4 regions of the Franconibacter daqui genome follow, and region 1 is predicted to be linked to each of the others. Evidence: predicted binding sites of a transcription regulator. Region 1 holds the regulator's gene; each other region holds the start of a gene.
What was found. The regulator CRP, encoded in region 1, controls carbon source genes, mostly activating them, when cyclic AMP is high. The targets are predictions, from matches to a motif close to ATGTGANNNNNNTCACAT.

Region 1 (4,312 bases):
TTCGCGGCTGCAGCGGCGTGCCGAACAAAATGCCGCGCATCTATCATTCTGGCGAAACCGAAGACGGCACCTGGTTTCTGAACTGGCTGAACCGGCGCTTCGGCGAAGCGCCGACTGCGGCGGTGGGCTTTTCGCTGGGCGGTAATATGCTGGCCTGCCTGATGGCGAAGCTGAACGCAGACTTTCCGCTGGCGGCGGGCGTGGTGGTTTCCGCGCCGTTGATGCTGGAAGCGTGCAGCTACCATATGGATAAAGGCTTCTCCCGCGTTTATCAGCGCTATCTGCTGAACCTGCTGAAGGCGAACGCGAGCCGCAAGCTTAAGGCGTGGCCCGGCACGCTGCCGATAGACCTGGCGCAGCTTAAGCGCCTGCGCCGCATCCGCGATTTCGATGACGCCATTACCTCGAAAATCCACGGGTTTCGCGACGCCATCGACTACTACCGCCAGTGTAGCGCTCTGCCTTTACTGAACCAGATAACGCGACCTACGCTTATCATCCATGCCAAAGATGACCCGTTTATGGATCATCACGTGATCCCGCAACGTGAAACGCTGCCTGCTAATATCGAGTATCAACTGACCGATCATGGCGGACATGTAGGCTTCGTTGGCGGCACGCTGCGACGTCCGCAGATGTGGCTGGAAAAGCGTATTCCCGACTGGTTAACGACTTATCTGGACCGATAAATGATCATTCCCTGGCAAGACCTACCGCCCGAGACGCTGGACAACCTGATTGAAGCGTTTGTCTTGCGCGAAGGCACCGATTATGGTGAACATGAACGTTCGCTCGAACAAAAAGTGGCCGACGTTAAGCGGCAATTACAGAACGGCGAAGCCGTTCTGGTGTGGTCTGAACTGCACGAAACGGTCAATATCATGCCGCGCGGGCAGTTCCGTGGCTGATGGTCAGCCTGACTTGTTGTCAGGCTGACGCCAGAGCGAAGCAAACTATTCCGCCAGCGCCGGAACGCTGGCGTCAGTGGCGTACCTTTTTCGCGTATCCATGGAGTTCTCGCTATGTCATCAAGACACCCGGTTATCGCCGTTACAGGTTCCAGCGGCGCAGGCACGACCACCACCAGCCTTGCGTTTCGTAAGATCTTCGCTCAGCTAAACCTTCATGCTGCGGAAGTGGAAGGCGACAGCTTTCACCGCTATACGCGCCCGGAAATGGATATGGCTATCCGCAAGGCGCGCGATTTAGGCCGGCATATCAGCTATTTTGGCCCCGACGCCAACGACTTTGGCCTGCTTGAACAAACCTTTATCGAGTATGGACGCAGCGGCCAGGGGAAATCGCGCAAATACCTGCATACCTATGATGAAGCGGTGCCGTGGAACCAGGTGCCGGGCACCTTTACGCCCTGGCAGCCGCTGCCGGAGCCTACCGACGTGCTGTTTTATGAAGGGTTGCACGGCGGCGTGGTCACGCCGCATCACAATGTGGCGCAGCATGTGGATTTGCTGGTGGGCGTAGTGCCTATCGTCAACCTTGAGTGGATCCAGAAGCTGATTCGCGATACCAGCGAGCGAGGGCATTCGCGCGAGGCGGTGATGGATTCCGTGGTGCGATCAATGGAAGATTACATTAACTACATCACGCCGCAGTTTTCCCGCACCCATATTAACTTCCAGCGCGTGCCGACAGTGGATACGTCGAACCCCTTCGCGGCGAAAGGCATTCCTTCGCTCGATGAAAGCTTCGTGGTTATCCACTTTCGCAACCTTGAAGACATCGATTACCCCTGGCTGCTCGCCATGCTTCAGGGTTCCTTCATTTCTCACATCAATACGCTTGTCGTTCCCGGCGGCAAGATGGGGCTGGCGATGGAATTAATCATGCTGCCGCTGGTGCAGCGATTGATGGAAGGGAAAAAAATTGAATAAGGCGGCTGACGCCGCCCCGAGTCAGACCTCTACCACCTCATAAGAGTGGGTGATGTTGACCGCTTTGCCGAGCATCAGCGCCACAGAGCAATATTTCTCAGCGGAGAGATCCACCGCGCGCGCCACGGCCGCCTCCTTCAGCGCCTTACCCGTTACGATAAAGTGCAGGTTAATGTGAGTGAACAACCGCGGCGCTTCTTCGCGGCGTTCTGAGGTCAGTTTCACTTCGCAATCCTGAACGTCATGACGCCCTTTTTGCAAAATAGACACCACGTCGATAGCGCTGCAACCGCCCGCCGCCATCAGCACCATTTCCATCGGGCTTGGCGCTTTATCGCCGGAATTGCCGTCCATCAGGATTTGGTGCCCTGAAGCGGATTCGCCCAGAAACGTCAATCCCTCAACCCACTTTACTCGTGCCTGCATAATCATCACTCCGATGTATAAAAATTTTTGACAGATTACGCGCCAGTTGCGAAAGAGGCAACGGAAGGGCGACCTGCGTCAAGCTGAAACGAGACAATAGAAGACACCCATGAAAAGCTATGCTAAAACAGTCTGGATGCTGCGGCGATACATTGATGTTATGCATGTATGCAGAGGACAAGACAATTTACCGGCTGCGACGACATGGACAGCCAACTTCCCGGGATGCGGGAAGATAATGATTGCAAAGCCAGATGGGGGACCCGCGCCCCGTCTTTGGAGCCAGTTTAAACAGAGGATAACAGCGCATGGTGCTTGGCAAACCGCAAACAGACCCGACTCTCGAATGGTTCTTGTCACATTGCCACATTCATAAGTACCCATCGAAGAGCACGCTGATTCACCAGGGTGAAAAAGCGGAAACGTTGTATTACATCGTTAAAGGCTCAGTGGCAGTGCTGATCAAAGACGAAGAGGGCAAGGAGATGATCCTCTCGTATCTGAATCAGGGAGACTTTATCGGCGAACTGGGCCTGTTTGAAGAGGGCCAGGAGCGCAGCGCCTGGGTTCGCGCCAAGACCGCTTGCGAAGTCGCCGAGATTTCCTATAAAAAATTCCGCCAGCTTATCCAGGTGAACCCGGACATCCTGATGCGCCTCTCTTCGCAGATGGCGCGTCGTCTGCAAGTCACCTCTGAAAAAGTCGGCAACCTGGCGTTCCTCGACGTAACGGGCCGCATCGCCCAGACGTTGCTCAACCTGGCGAAACAGCCGGACGCCATGACCCATCCCGACGGCATGCAGATTAAAATCACCCGTCAGGAAATCGGCCAGATCGTGGGCTGCTCCCGCGAAACCGTTGGCCGCATCCTGAAAATGCTTGAAGATCAAAACCTGATCTCCGCGCACGGTAAGACCATCGTGGTTTACGGCACCCGCTAAGCCGCCTTAAAAAAACGGCGTGTCGCTTCGGTAACACGCCGTTTTTGTTTCTACACTTACCTCTATGTTTCGCCGTCTCATTTATCACCCGGAAGTGAACTACGCCCTGCGCCAGACGCTGATCCTGTGTCTGCCGGTGGCGGTTGGGTTACTGCTGGGCCATCTGCAACAGGGCCTGCTTTTTTCGCTGGTGCCTGCCTGCTGCAACATCGCCGGGCTCGATACGCCCCACAAGCGCTTTTTCAAACGTCTGGCGGTCGGCGCTTCGCTCTTTGCCGTCAGCAGTTTTACCGTGCAACTGTTACTGGCGGACAATCTGCCGCTGCCGCTTATCTTTTTAGGCATGGCGCTGCTGCTTGGCGTGACGGCGGAGATAAGCTCGCTGCATGCCCGGCTGCTGCCCGCTTCGCTTATCGCCGCTATTTTTACGCTAAGCCTTGCGGGGAACATGCCGGTCTGGGAGCCTATCCTGCTCTATATTTTCGGCACGCTCTGGTACGGGCTGTTTAACTGGTTCTGGTTCTGGCTGTGGCGCGAGCAGCCGCTTCGCGAGTCGCTAAGCTTGCTGTATCGCCAGCTGGCGGACTATTGCGAAGCGAAATATAACCTGCTGACGCAGCATACCGACCCGGAGACCGCCCTGCCCCCGCTGCTTACGCATCAGCAAAAAGTGGTGGACCTTATCAGCCAGTGCTACCAGCAGTTGCACATGCTGGCGGCCGGGAAACAGAGCGGCTATAAGCGTCTGCTGCGCACCTTCCAGATGGCGCTGGATTTGCAAGAACATATTTCGGTCAGCCTGCATCAGCCGGAGGAGGTGCAAAAGCTGGTGGAGCGCAGCCACGCCGAGGCGGTGATCCGCTGGAACGCACAGACCATCAGCGCGCGACTGCGCGTCATGGCCGACGACATCCTCTACCATCGTTATCCGCAGCGTTTCGCCATGGATAAGCAAATCGCCGCGCTGGAGAAAATCGCCCGCCAGCACCCGGACAACCTTGTAGGGCATTTCTGCGAATACCACTTCAGTCGCATCGCCCGCATCCTGCGCAC
Region 2 (4,312 bases), on a different contig from region 1:
ACACCACCAATGCTAAGTAAAGAAAAACCCGCCGTCCGGCGGGTTTTTTTATTCCTGTCTTAACACCTTATGGCCATATTCCAGCAGCGCGTCGGTGACGTTGCGCATCATGCGGCTTTCCGGCGCAAAGCGGTGCCAGTAAAGCATCCGGCGCTGGCAAAGGCCTGGCGTGAGATCGATAAGCTCGCCGCTTTGCAGCTCTTTTTCAATCTGCAAATGCGGGATCATGCAGCAGGTGGTGCCCTGGCGGGCGAGCTGTACAAAGGCTTCCGATGAGTTGACGATGTGGCACGGCACGCTGCCCGGCGGCAGGTCAAAGTTTTGTTGCAGGAAGGCCTGATGCATATCGTCGAGATGGTCGAACGCCACCGCAGGCGCTTTTAACAGCGAAGCGCGGGTGACGCCGTTGGGAAAGTAGCGTTCGGCAAACGCCTTCGAGGCGACAAACAGGTAGTCGAGCGCGCCGAGCTTATCTACGAGGCAGCTTGGCAGCGCCTGCGGCTGGATACTTACCGCGCCCACCACTTCGCCCCGGCGTAAACGTTCCTGCGTGCGGGTTTCATCCTCCACTTGCAGGTTAAGGCGAATAGGGGAGTCGACCAGTACCGGCGCCAGCGCAGGCAACAGCCAGGTAGCCAGACTGTCGGCGTTGACCGCCAGCGACAGCAGAAGCGGAGTCGCGCCCGTCTGTTCGTCGCCGAGCCATTCATCCTCCAGCAACTCCACCTGACGCAGCAACGCCAGCAGCTTCTGGCCCTGTTCGGTAGGGCGCGGCGGCACGGTGCGAACCAGCAAAGGCTGGCCAAACATGTTTTCCAGTTGCTTGATGCGTTGCGACACGGCGGACTGGGTGATACACAGCTTTTGCGCGGCGCGCTCAAACCCGCGTTCACGAATGACCGCATCCAGCGCCTGTAGTGTCCTGTAGTCCGGGCGTTTCATCTTTTTAGCATGCTCCTGAATCGTAATGTTTCGCACTATGACATAAATTTTTGCCAGGCACAGGCAGAAACCGCAATCATCGGAGCAGTATGCCTGACGGAAGGAGTCTTTTTCAGCGAGCCTGTTCTATAATGCGCCACAGTTTTCACACACAGGCAAAAGATCATGACGCAGGATGAACTGAAAAAAGCAGTGGGCTGGGCCGCGCTTCAGTATGTGCAGCCGGGAACGATTGTCGGCGTGGGCACCGGCTCCACGGCGGCGCATTTTATCGACGCGCTCGGCACCATCAAAAATCAGATTGATGGCGCGGTATCAAGCTCGGACGCTTCCACCGCCAAACTGAAAAGTCTCGGCATTCACGTTTACGATCTCAACGAGGTGGATTCGCTCGGCATTTATGTCGACGGCGCTGATGAGATAAACGGCCAGATGCAAATGATTAAAGGCGGCGGCGCGGCGCTGACGCGTGAAAAAATCATCGCCTCGGTGGCGGAAAAGTTCATCTGTATCGCCGATGCGTCAAAGCAGGTCGATATCCTCGGCAACTTCCCGCTGCCGGTTGAGGTTATCCCGATGGCGCGAAGCGCAGTAGCCCGTCAGCTGGTGAAACTGGGCGGCCGTCCGGAATACCGCCAGGGCGTGGTGACCGATAACGGCAACGTCATTCTGGATGTCCACGGCCTCTCTATCATGGAGCCTGTTGCGCTGGAGAATGCGATCAACGCGATTCCAGGCGTCGTCACCGTGGGCCTTTTTGCTAACCGCGGCGCGGACGTTGCGCTTATCGGCACGTCGGAAGGTGTCAAGACCATCGTGAAATGATCTGACCGGGGCGCTCGCGCGCCCCGCCAGGGTAAAAAAATCTTAACCGCGAAATTTGGTGACATATGTCACATTCGTCGTCTCTGCTTTTCCATTTCTGCCGTCATATTTCTGCCACACAATATTTTCTTCTGCCTTTCTGCACTGCGTGACTTTTCTTCAGGACGCTGACGCAAACGTTCATATTGCCGGACCCGCAAATTTTGATATGTTGGCAGAAGGCTGACTTATTGCTCAGTACACAATCTGATAAGACAAGACAGGGTCGGGAAATGGCAAAAGTATCACTGGAGAAAGACAAAATTAAATTCTTGCTGGTGGAAGGCGTGCACCAGAAAGCCATCGATAGCCTGCGCGCAGCGGGTTATACCAATATCGAATACCACAAAGGCGCGCTGGACAGCGATGCGCTGAAAGAGTCGATCCGTGACGCTCACTTTATTGGCCTGCGATCCCGTACCCATCTGACCGAAGAGATTTTCGCCGCAGCGGAAAAACTGGTAGCGGTAGGTTGCTTCTGCATCGGCACCAATCAGGTTGACCTGAACGCGGCGGCGAAACGCGGTATTCCGGTCTTTAACGCGCCTTTTTCTAATACCCGTTCCGTAGCGGAGCTGGTGATCGGCGAACTGCTGCTGCTGCTGCGCGGCATTCCGGAAGCGAACGCCAAAGCGCACCGCGGCATCTGGAACAAACAGGCGGCGGGCTCTTATGAAGCGCGCGGCAAAAAGCTTGGCATCATCGGCTACGGCCACATCGGCACCCAGTTGGGCATCCTGGCGGAAGCGCTGGGCATGCATGTTTATTTCTACGACATTGAAAGCAAACTGCCGCTTGGTAACGCCACGCAGGTTCAGCATCTTTCCGATCTGCTGAACATGAGCGATGTGGTCAGCCTGCACGTGCCGGAAAACGCCTCAACGAAAAATATGATTGGCGCAGAACAGCTCTCGTTGATGAAGCCGGGCGCGCTGCTGATCAACGCCGCGCGCGGCACCGTGGTTGATATCCCGGCGCTGTGCGACGCGCTGTCGCGCAAGCACCTCGCGGGCGCGGCGATTGACGTTTTCCCGACGGAGCCTGCCACTAACAGCGATCCGTTCAACTCCCCCCTGTGCGAATTCGATAACGTTATTCTGACGCCGCACATCGGCGGCTCCACGCAGGAAGCGCAGGAGAACATCGGTCTCGAAGTCGCGGGCAAGCTGGTGAAATACTCCGACAACGGTTCAACGCTCTCTGCCGTTAACTTCCCGGAAGTTTCGCTGCCGCTGCACGGCGGCACGGTAAGCCGCCTGCTGCATATTCACGAAAACCGTCCTGGCGTGCTGACCGCTATCAACCAGATCTTCGCCGAGCAGGGCATTAACATTGCCGCCCAGTTCCTGCAAACCACGCCGCAGATGGGTTATGTGGTTATCGACATTGATGCCGAAGAAGATGTGGCGAACAAAGCGCTGCAAAGCATGAAGGCGATTGCAGGCACCATTCGCGCTCGTCTGCTGTACTGATAAAAGAGCCATAAAAAAGCCCGCTTCGGCGGGCTTTTTGTTGGGCGCTTACCACGTCCAGATCTTTTCAGGCGTGACGACGGCGGGCAGCGGGATATCCCATTCTTCAACGGGAAGCGAGGCCACCTGCTGGCAATCATGGGCGTAACCCACCGGCCACAGCTCATGGCTGCGCCAGTTTTGCAGTGTACGGTCGTAAAAGCCGCCGCCCATGCCAAGACGTTGCCCCTGTGCGTCAAAAGCGACCAGCGGCGTGACCAGCACATCCAGTTCGCTTAGCGGCAACACGTGGCGGACATCGAGCGGCGGCTCGTAAATTTTCAGACGATTCAGCATCAGTTCGCTGTGCGGAAAGTAGCGCAGAAAAAGCAGATTACCGGGACTGAAGGGGTGAAGCACAGGCAGGTAAACGTGCTTACCGGCGCGCCAGAGTCCTTCTATCAGCGGGCGGGTATCGAGTTCGCCATCAAAAGAGAGAAACGCCGCTACGGTTTTCGCTTCCACCACGGGCGCATAAGCCATCATTCGGGCAGCGGCCTGTTGAGCAAATCGCGTTTGCTGTTCGGGCGTAATAGCACGGCGTAACTGACGGATTTCTTTGCGGATTTGCTGTCTGAGTTCGGGAGTAACTGGCCGTTGCGTCATGGTAGTAAAAGTGGGGAATCTCCGAGATGCCGCCGTAGGCTGTAACCCTTGAACCCGCGGTTCAAGGTGAATGCGTCGTCACGGTTTTCAGGCTTCTCGGACGAACCGAGCATGCTCACCAACCGTGGAGCGTCACATTCTGTTTTTTTGAAATATCGGCTCAGGGGACTGGCCCACTTGCGAACATCTCAGAGAAATTTTTTTCTTCACGGTCACTCTACCATAGTAGACCATAAAGTATTATTCAAACTTTGGTCCCGTTCTCTCACTTATGCGACCTTGCTCAAGCAATGCTTGCTCGATGGTCTGCTGGAGCATCCGAATACGCTGTTCCATGCTGGCTGCGTAATCACGGGTTTTGGTCTTTTCCTGAGCCAGCTCATAACAGA
Region 3 (4,312 bases), on a different contig from region 1:
TGTCACGACGACGCCACATGCCGCGTGCTGGAGTCGCTGGCCGCCAGTCATGCTGAGAACAGACAGTTTTTACAGGCGCTGCTGGAAGAGGTTCGCGTCGCCTCGCGCGAAGGCGTGCCGCTGGCAGATACCGATCGAGGCTTTCTCAACCTGGTAAATTACGAACATCACTCTTCTGTTTAATATTGCCCCACCCCTCCCTGGCCCGGCTTAGTTCGGGCTTTTGCTCGCCTGCGGCGCTAAGCTATGAATGCCCACCTAATAGTATGTTGTAACTATTAACAAACGAAGCGCGCTTAACATTTCTGATCTGGCTCCCAATGATTAACCACACAATATGTGATGATTTGTGTTGTTTTTATTTTATTAGCCAGGGACAGTTATGATAACCATTGAATTTATAGTCATTATTCTTTGTCTGTTAGTGGGTACGCGTTTTGGCGGCATGGGGCTCGGTTTAATCAGCGGCGTCGGTCTTTTTATCCTGACCTTTGTTTTTGGCCTTGAGCCCGGCAAGCCGCCGGTGGACGTGATGCTCACCATCCTTGCGGTCATCGGCTGCGCCGCCACGCTGCAAACCGCAGGCGGGCTGAACGTGATGATGCAGTTTGCCGAAAAACTGCTGCGCCGCCACCCGCAGCACATTACCCTGCTCGCCCCTTTCACCACCTGGTCGCTGACGTTTTTGTGCGGCACCGGCCACGTCGTTTACACCATGTTTCCCATCATCGCGGACATTGCGCTGAAAAAGAACATCCGCCCGGAGCGGCCGATGGCGGTGGCCTCGATTGCCTCGCAGATGGCGATTACCGCCTCTCCTGTTTCGGTGGCCGTGGTGTCGCTGGTCTCCATTATCGGCGCCCGGCATGGCGTAGGTCAGGCATGGGGGATTCTGGAAATTCTCGCGGTTTCGGTGCCTGCCTCGCTGTTTGGCGTGCTGATCGCCGCGCTCTGGAGCCTGCGCCGGGGTAAAGACCTGGCGGACGACGATGCTTTCCAGGCCCGTATTCGCGATCCCAAACAGCGCGACTACATTTACGGCGCCAGCGAGACGCTGATGAACCAGCGCTTCCCTCGCGAAGCCTACTGGTCAACCTGGATCTTTTTTACCGGCATCCTGGTCGTTGTGTTGCTCGGCGCGCTGCCCGCGCTGCGCCCGGCATTTGAAATCAAAGGCGCGCTGAAGCCGCTTTCCATGAACCTTGTGATTCAGATGATGATGTTGATTGCCGGCGCGGTCATGTTGGTGGTGTGTAAAGTGAATGCCGCCACTATCTCCAGCGGCGCAGTATTTAAAGCGGGCATGGTGGCGATTTTCTCGGTGTTTGGCGTCGCCTGGATGAGCGACACCTTTTTTCAGGCGCACCTGGAAGGGCTGAAACTGGCGCTGGAAGGCGTCGTGCAAAGCCATCCGTGGACATATGCGCTGGTGCTTTTTTTGGTGTCGAAGCTGGTGAACAGCCAGGCGGCGGCGTTGACGGCCGTCGCCCCCATGGGGCTGATGCTGGGCGTGGAGCCCAAAATGCTGGTGGCCTTCTTCCCTGCCTCTTACGGCTACTTTATTTTACCAACCTACCCAAGCGACCTCGCCTGCATCGGCTTTGACCGTTCCGGCACCACGCGCATCGGCAAATTCATTCTCAACCACAGCTTTATTCTGCCGGGACTGATTGGCGTAAGCTGCGCCTGCGCAGCCAGCTACATGCTGGTACAGCTTTTCTTTTAATTACCGTGAAAGATAGCAAAACGGCCTCACAGGAGGCCGTTTTATTAATGCGCTTCGTTTTGTGGGGTGAATTTCAGCTCAATCAACGCCACCGCTTTTTGTACCGCGCGCAGCGTAACCGCATCGGCGGCAGGATGACCGGTAAAATCGATAGCCTTAAGCTGGTTCGCCATCTTCTCACGCACTTCAACCGGCGCAATCACGTCAATGACATCCAGGATCTGCTTGATAACCAGCTGGCACGCTACGATGTCAGATTGCAGCTCTTCTTCGGCGGTAAAAACTTTCGACATTTCTCACTCCTTACGTTTCGTGGCGGCCATAGTAGCGGCACCTCGGGAAAAACGGTAGTAAAACGCGGAGGTAGTCGAAACGGAAAAGGAGAGATAAAGTGAAAGCACAAAAAAACCTGCCGAAGCAGGTTTTTTTATCAGAACATAGCGCCTGGCGGTACGTCTTTGAAAGTCTTGCAGTAGTTTTCGAACATGCTTTTCAGGATTTTACGGAATTTCATGATGTGCTCCGAATTTGTTTTTATGCAGATAACGTGTTGCGATGGGCTAATAATATGACCACCATCACAAAAATCAACCAGTTTGTGATGAATATCACACCAATAAAGTTAACGTTTTGCGCATATTTGTTAAAAAAACATAAATAAATCCATCAGTTACCTTTTAAACTGACAGGTATAAATTTACTCATTTTTTTTAAACGGGACGGTAGCGATGAGTGGTAGCGCAGGCGCGACGACAAGACGCGGTCTTTCACCTGCGGCCCTGCTGGTGGCAGGCGCCTTTTTTATGGAGTTTCTCGACGGCACCGTTATCGCCACAGCGCTGCCGGAGATGGCCCGCACCTTTGGCGTGCAGGCGGTAGATCTCAATATTGGCATCAGCGCTTACCTGCTTACGCTTGCCGTGCTGATCCCCGCCAGCGGCTGGATAGCGGACCGCTTCGGCGCCCGCGTGGTGTTTACGATTGCGCTGGGTATTTTTACTCTCGCTTCGGTGCTTTGCGGCCTCGCTGAAAGCCTGGAAGTTTTTGTCGCCATGCGTATTTTGCAGGGCGTGGGCGGCGCGCTGATGGTGCCTGTCGGGCGATTAGCGGTGCTGCGCACTACGCCCAAACATCAGCTGATAGGCGCTATCGCCACCCTTACCTGGCCCGCGCTGGTCGCCCCGATTATTGGCCCGCCGCTGGGCGGCTTTATCACCAGCTACGCCACCTGGCGCTGGATCTTCTTTATCAACCTGCCGCCTGGACTGCTGGCGATGTGGCTTGCGTTACGCATTATTCCAGATATTCGCGAAGAGGAGCGTCGACCTTTCGATACGCAAGGCTTTATCGCGACTGCCGTGGCGATGGTTGCACTGGTCTACATGATGGAGCTCCTTGGCACAGAGCAGCCGGATCTCACGCTTGCTGGCGCGTTGCTGGTCGCTGGCGGCGGCGCGCTGTGGTTTGCGCTGCGTCATTTTCAGCGCGCACGCTATCCTTTGATTCGTCTTGACGCGATGCGGGTGCAGACCTTTCGCGTAACGATGCTTGGCGGCTCGCTGTTCCGCGCCTCCATCAGCGCTGTGCCCTTCTTATTACCGCTGCTGTTCCAGGTGGGCTTCGGCATGGATGCATTTCACTCGGGCTTGCTGGTGCTGGCGGTGTTTGCCGGTAACCTCATGATAAAACCAGCCACTACGCCGCTTATCCGCACGCTGGGGTTTAAGAAATTGCTGCTGATAAACGGCCTGCTGAACGTGGCGGCGTTGCTCGCCTGTGCGTTTCTGACGCCGCAAACGCCCCTCTGGCTGATACTGGTCATTCTTTATCTGGGCGGCGTTTTTCGCTCTATTCAGTTTACGGGAGTTAGCACCCTCGCCTTCGCCGATGTGCCTTCGCCACAGATGAGCTACGCCAATACGCTGTTCAGCACCGCCACGCAACTGGCGGTCGGGCTTGGCATTACGCTTGGGGCGATTGGCATCCGGCTTGGTGAACTGGTGAGCCGCTGGTTTTCGCTGGAAAGCCTGCCGGGTGTGAGTTTTCGTCTGGCGTTTGTCTGGATTGCGCTGATTTGTCTGGTGGGATTAATCGATACGCTGCGTCTGGCGCGTCAGGCCGGAGCGGCGGTTTCTGAAAAACGTTCATAAAAAACCAGCGCCCGGGCGCTGGTTTTCGTGTGATAAAAATCAGCCCAGTACTTCGCGTACGAAAGCTTCAATCTCTTTGTTCTGGCAGTTCTCAAAGAAGCATTTCTGGAAACGCTCGCCAGAAACTGCCGTTTTTACCAGCTCGCGGTCGATAGCACGCAGGGTATCCAGATAGTTCTCTTTCACGACGGCGGCTTTCACCTGGTTAAGGATGCCCGCGTTGCGTACCTGCGGCTCTTTACGCTCCGGCGGATAACCCTCGCCTTTACGACCGGAGAATGCTTTTTCGAAGATAAATCGCACGTTCAGCTCCGCGCCCCAGCCGAAGCCTTTTGCGAAAGGCAGCGCCAGCGCGTTGCCGTTGTTGATCTGCGCGAACAAGAAAGCGTCCGCCGGATCGATACAGTAGCCGCACACCACGCCCGGATGAATGTTC
Region 4 (4,312 bases), on a different contig from region 1:
ATGACATTGTGCCGTCTCGTAAGATTAAAGTGGAAACCACTGACGGCGTCGTTCAGCTCTCCGGTACCGTGGATTCTCAGAAACAGTCTGACCGGGCCGAAAGCATCGCTAAAGCCGTTGATGGCGTGAAAAGCGTCAAAAACGATCTGAAAGTGAAGTCGTAACACCCCAGACCCACTCTCCCGGATGTGGCCGGGAGAGAAGGTAAGTATGACCACCAAGAAAACACCGTCAGTGGGTCAGACGCTCACTAAGAAGCGGTAAAGTTTAACTATGGTAAAGGAGAGTCTTATGTTTCGTTGGGGCATTATTTTTCTGGTTATCGCATTAATCGCCGCCGCTCTGGGCTTTGGTGGCCTGGCGGGTACGGCAGCAGGCGCTGCGAAGATCGTCTTCGTTGTGGGTATTATTCTGTTCCTGGTCAGTCTTTTCATGGGCCGTCGTCGTCCATAGTGTGATAAAACTGTAACAGGCAGACGGGAAGGCCAGTCTTTATGACTGGCTTTCACGCTTTGGGAGCAAAATAAGCGCCTTCAAGGGCGCAATAAAAAGTAGGTGGCAGGGTGGGACAACGTATTCCGGTAACGCTCGGCAACATTGCGCCGCTGGCGTTAAAGCCGTTTCGTCCCGGCAAGCTGGCTATCGTATGCGAGGGCGGCGGGCAGCGCGGGATCTTCACAGCCGGTGTGCTGGATGAGTTCATGCGCGCTGAATTTAACCCCTTCGACGCGTTCTACGGCACTTCCGCCGGCGCCCAAAATCTCTCTGCTTATGTCTGTAACCAGCCCGGCTATGCCCGGCGCGTCATTACACGCTATACCACAACCCGCGAATTTTTTGATCCCGTTCGTTTTGTACGGGGCGGCAACCTTATCGACCTTGACTGGTTGGTGGAGGCGACTTCAAGCAAAATGCCGTTGGCGATGGACAGCGCGGCGCGTTTGTTTGACGCCGGTAAAGAATTTTACATGTGCGCTTGTCGAAGCGACGATTACTCACCCGGCTACTTTGCGCCGCAAAACCAGACATGGCTTGATATTATCCGCGCGTCCAGCGCCATACCGGGCTTTTATCGCACAGGCGTAATGCTGGATGGCGTAAGCTACCAGGATGGCGGCATCAGCGACGCTATCCCGGTGCAGGAAGCGGCGCGCAGAGGGGCAACCACGCTTGTGGTTATCCGCACCGTGCCTTCGCAAATGTATTACACTCCGCAGTGGTTTAAGCGCATGGAGCGCTGGCTCACTGACAGCAGCCTGCAGCCGCTATTAAACCTGGTGCAGCACCATGAAACCAGCTATCGCGCCATTCAGGAATTTATTGAAAAGCCCCCCGGCAAGCTGCGTATTTTTGAAATCTACCCGCCTAAGCCGCTGATGAGCATGGCGCTTGGCAGCCGTTTGCCGGCGCTGATGGCGGATTATAAAACTGGCCGTCTGTGCGGGCGTTACTTCCTGGCGACAGTCGGTAAGCTTCTGACCTCGAAGCCGCCGCTGCATCGCCATCGGGTGGCGACGCCGCCTACGCTCGTGGTGCCGCCAGCTACCGTTGCCAACGACGCGGTCGCGACGACGCCGCTTTTTGCGCCGGAGGCTAACGATGCGGCTTTTGATAACGAGGATCTGGCCTGATGCGGCGCTTTATCGACACCCATTGCCATTTTGATTTTGCGCCTTTTCCCGGCGACGAGGCGAGAAGTCTTGCGCAGGCGGCACAGGCAGGCGTTGAGAAGATAATCTTACCCGCCATTGAAGCCGAGCGTTTCGCTACTGTGCTGTCGCTTGCTGAGGAGCATAAAGGCATCCATGCCGCGCTCGGTCTGCATCCCATCGTGATTTACAAACATAACGACGCGGCGCTGGCGTTGCTCGAACACCACTTGCAAAACCGGCCGCAGAAAATGGTGGCGATAGGGGAGATTGGCCTCGATCTCTATATGGAGAACCCGCTTTTTGAGCGCCAGGAAGCGATACTCGATGCGCAGTTGCAGCTGGCGAAACGTTATGAACTGCCGGTTATCCTTCACTCCCGTCGCACTCACGATAAGCTGGCGATGCATCTGAAGCGGCACGACCTGCCGCGTAAAGGGGTGGTGCACGGTTTCGCGGGCAGCCTGCAACAGGCGCAGCGTTTTGTCGAGATGGGCTATCGTATTGGCGTGGGCGGCACTATCACCTATCCCCGCGCCAGTAAAACACGCAACGTCATTGCGCAATTGCCGCTTTCAGCGCTGCTTCTGGAAACCGACGCGCCTGATATGCCGCTCAACGGTTTTCAGGGGCAGCCGAATCGTCCGGAACGAGTAAACGGCGTGTTTGACGTCCTTTGTGAGCTGCGCCCTGAGCCGCCTGAACTGATTGCCGACACCATTTTGCAAAATACCCTGCAGCTGTTCGATTTTTCCGCCTGAAATCTGGCGTTTTTCTTCTCTCCTGTGAAGAGTGTTCGCCTGCGCGTAACGCGGGTTTGCTACGCTTCACTCTAACGGCGATAAACCGCTCGCTGCTGTAGCATATGTTACTATTATAACATTTGCCGTCGCCTCAATCTGACGCAGGCGAGCACGCTATTTTTAATACATGGCCCGGGTACAGGCTGTTATAGTGTTATGTTAATCACATATAATGGTTGTACGAATGCAATCCATGCTTTTCAAATTGTGAAACGCGACACAAAATCATCTTCAGCGCTGATGTTAAAATTCTAACATCCCCTGTGGTGAACGGCGGTGAGAAGGATCTTAACGTGTTGGCGGTTAGCGCCACGCCTCTTCATGGAACCAAGCCCGCTCCAACGTGTTGAGTTTCTCCTCTGAGATACGTTTTTTTGTTGGAGATTTTTATGACTGATTTGACCAAAAGCAGCCTGCGTGCGCTGCAACTGATGGATCTCACTACCCTGAATGATGACGACACCGATGAAAAGGTGATTGCGCTTTGTCATCAGGCGAAAACCCCGGTTGGCAACACCGCCGCCATCTGCATTTATCCGCGCTTTATTCCGATTGCTCGTAAAACCCTGAAAGCGCAGGGGACGCCGGATATTCGTATCGCAACCGTGACTAACTTCCCGCACGGCAACGACGACATTGAGATAGCGCTGGCGGAAACCCGTGCGGCCATCGCGTATGGCGCGGATGAAGTGGACGTCGTGTTCCCGTATCGCGCGCTTATCGCTGGCAATGAGCAGGTGGGTTTTGACCTTGTTAAAGCCTGTAAAGACGCGTGCGCGGCGGCTAACGTGCTGTTGAAAGTCATCATCGAAACTGGCGAGCTGAAAGAAGAAGCGTTAATCCGCAAAGCGTCAGAAATCGCTATCAAAGCGGGCGCCGACTTCATTAAAACGTCTACCGGTAAAGTACCGGTTAACGCCACGCCGGAAAGCGCCCGCATTATGCTGGAAACGATCCGCGATATGGGCGTTCAGGACAGCGTAGGTTTCAAACCGGCGGGCGGCGTGCGCACGGCGGAAGACGCGGCTAAATACCTGGCGGTGGCGGATGCGCTTTTCGGCGCTGACTGGGCTGATGCCCGTCACTACCGTTTCGGCGCTTCCAGCCTGCTGGCGAGCCTGCTGAAAGCGCTCGGCCACGGCGACGGCAAAAGCGCCAGCCAGTACTAATCTCTTCTGCGGCGGGCCACCGCCGCTTTTAACCTGATGACGTCAGGGGGTTACCTTGTTTCTCGCACAAGAAATTATTCGAAAAAAACGCGATGGCCAGCCGCTGAGCGATGAAGAGATTCGTTTTTTTATCAACGGCATTCGCGATAATACGGTTTCCGAAGGGCAAATCGCCGCGCTGGCGATGACCATTTTCTTTCACGATATGACGATGCCGGAACGCGTATCGCTGACCATGGCGATGCGAGACTCAGGAACCGTGCTGGAGTGGAAGAGCCTTAACCTGAATGGCCCGATTGTTGATAAACACTCGACCGGCGGCGTGGGCGATGTCACTTCGCTGATGCTTGGCCCGATGGTGGCGGCCTGCGGCGGCTACATTCCCATGATTTCCGGGCGCGGCCTTGGCCATACCGGCGGCACGCTCGACAAGCTGGAAGCCATTCCGGGCTTCGATATTTTCCCGGACGACAACCGCTTCCGTCAGATTATTAAAGAGGTCGGCGTGGCGATTATCGGCCAGACCAACTCGCTGGCGCCTGCCGACAAGCGCTTTTATGCCACCCGCGACATTACCGCCACGGTCGATTCTATTCCGCTTATTACTGGCTCTATCCTTGCGAAAAAGCTCGCCGAAGGGCTGGACGCGCTGGTCATGGATGTGAAGGTCGGCAGCGGGGCGTTTATGCCG

Region 2: a site for CRP is predicted at 1,824-1,841, ahead of serA (phosphoglycerate dehydrogenase). Genes of this name have one in related genera too.
Region 3: a site for CRP is predicted at 2,323-2,340, ahead of azuC (stress response protein AzuC). Genes of this name have one in related genera too.
Region 4: a site for CRP is predicted at 2,604-2,621, ahead of deoC (deoxyribose-phosphate aldolase). Genes of this name have one in related genera too.

Annotation. Positions count from the first base shown of each region.
Region 1 covers NZ_BMKJ01000004.1:346,856-351,167, reverse strand. The annotation lists gene IEX01_RS15555 (hydrolase) at 1-689, shown strand, start outside; gene IEX01_RS15550 (YheU family protein) at 690-908, shown strand; gene IEX01_RS15545 (phosphoribulokinase) at 1,023-1,892, shown strand; gene IEX01_RS15540 (OsmC family protein) at 1,914-2,318, opposite strand; gene crp (cAMP-activated global transcriptional regulator CRP) at 2,627-3,259, shown strand; gene IEX01_RS15530 (YccS/YhfK family putative transporter) at 3,324-4,312, shown strand, end outside.
Region 2 covers NZ_BMKJ01000002.1:394,202-398,513, forward strand. The annotation lists gene IEX01_RS11160 (oxidative stress defense protein) at 1-20, shown strand, start outside; gene argP (DNA-binding transcriptional regulator ArgP) at 49-942, opposite strand; gene rpiA (ribose-5-phosphate isomerase RpiA) at 1,108-1,767, shown strand; gene serA (phosphoglycerate dehydrogenase) at 2,040-3,278, shown strand; gene IEX01_RS11180 (5-formyltetrahydrofolate cyclo-ligase) at 3,327-3,923, opposite strand; RNA gene ssrS (6S RNA) at 3,938-4,121, opposite strand; gene zapA (cell division protein ZapA) at 4,164-4,312, opposite strand, start outside.
Region 3 covers NZ_BMKJ01000006.1:39,320-43,631, forward strand. The annotation lists gene IEX01_RS17470 (non-heme ferritin-like protein) at 1-183, shown strand, start outside; gene IEX01_RS17475 (anaerobic C4-dicarboxylate transporter) at 383-1,726, shown strand; gene IEX01_RS17480 (DUF2766 family protein) at 1,771-2,019, opposite strand; gene azuC (stress response protein AzuC) at 2,157-2,240, opposite strand; gene IEX01_RS17490 (MFS transporter) at 2,455-3,876, shown strand; gene IEX01_RS17495 (RpiB/LacA/LacB family sugar-phosphate isomerase) at 3,916-4,312, opposite strand, start outside.
Region 4 covers NZ_BMKJ01000003.1:149,824-154,135, forward strand. The annotation lists gene osmY (molecular chaperone OsmY) at 1-164, shown strand, start outside; gene IEX01_RS12960 (DUF1328 domain-containing protein) at 292-453, shown strand; gene IEX01_RS12965 (patatin-like phospholipase family protein) at 564-1,631, shown strand; gene IEX01_RS12970 (TatD family hydrolase) at 1,628-2,410, shown strand; gene deoC (deoxyribose-phosphate aldolase) at 2,842-3,621, shown strand; gene deoA (thymidine phosphorylase) at 3,677-4,312, shown strand, end outside.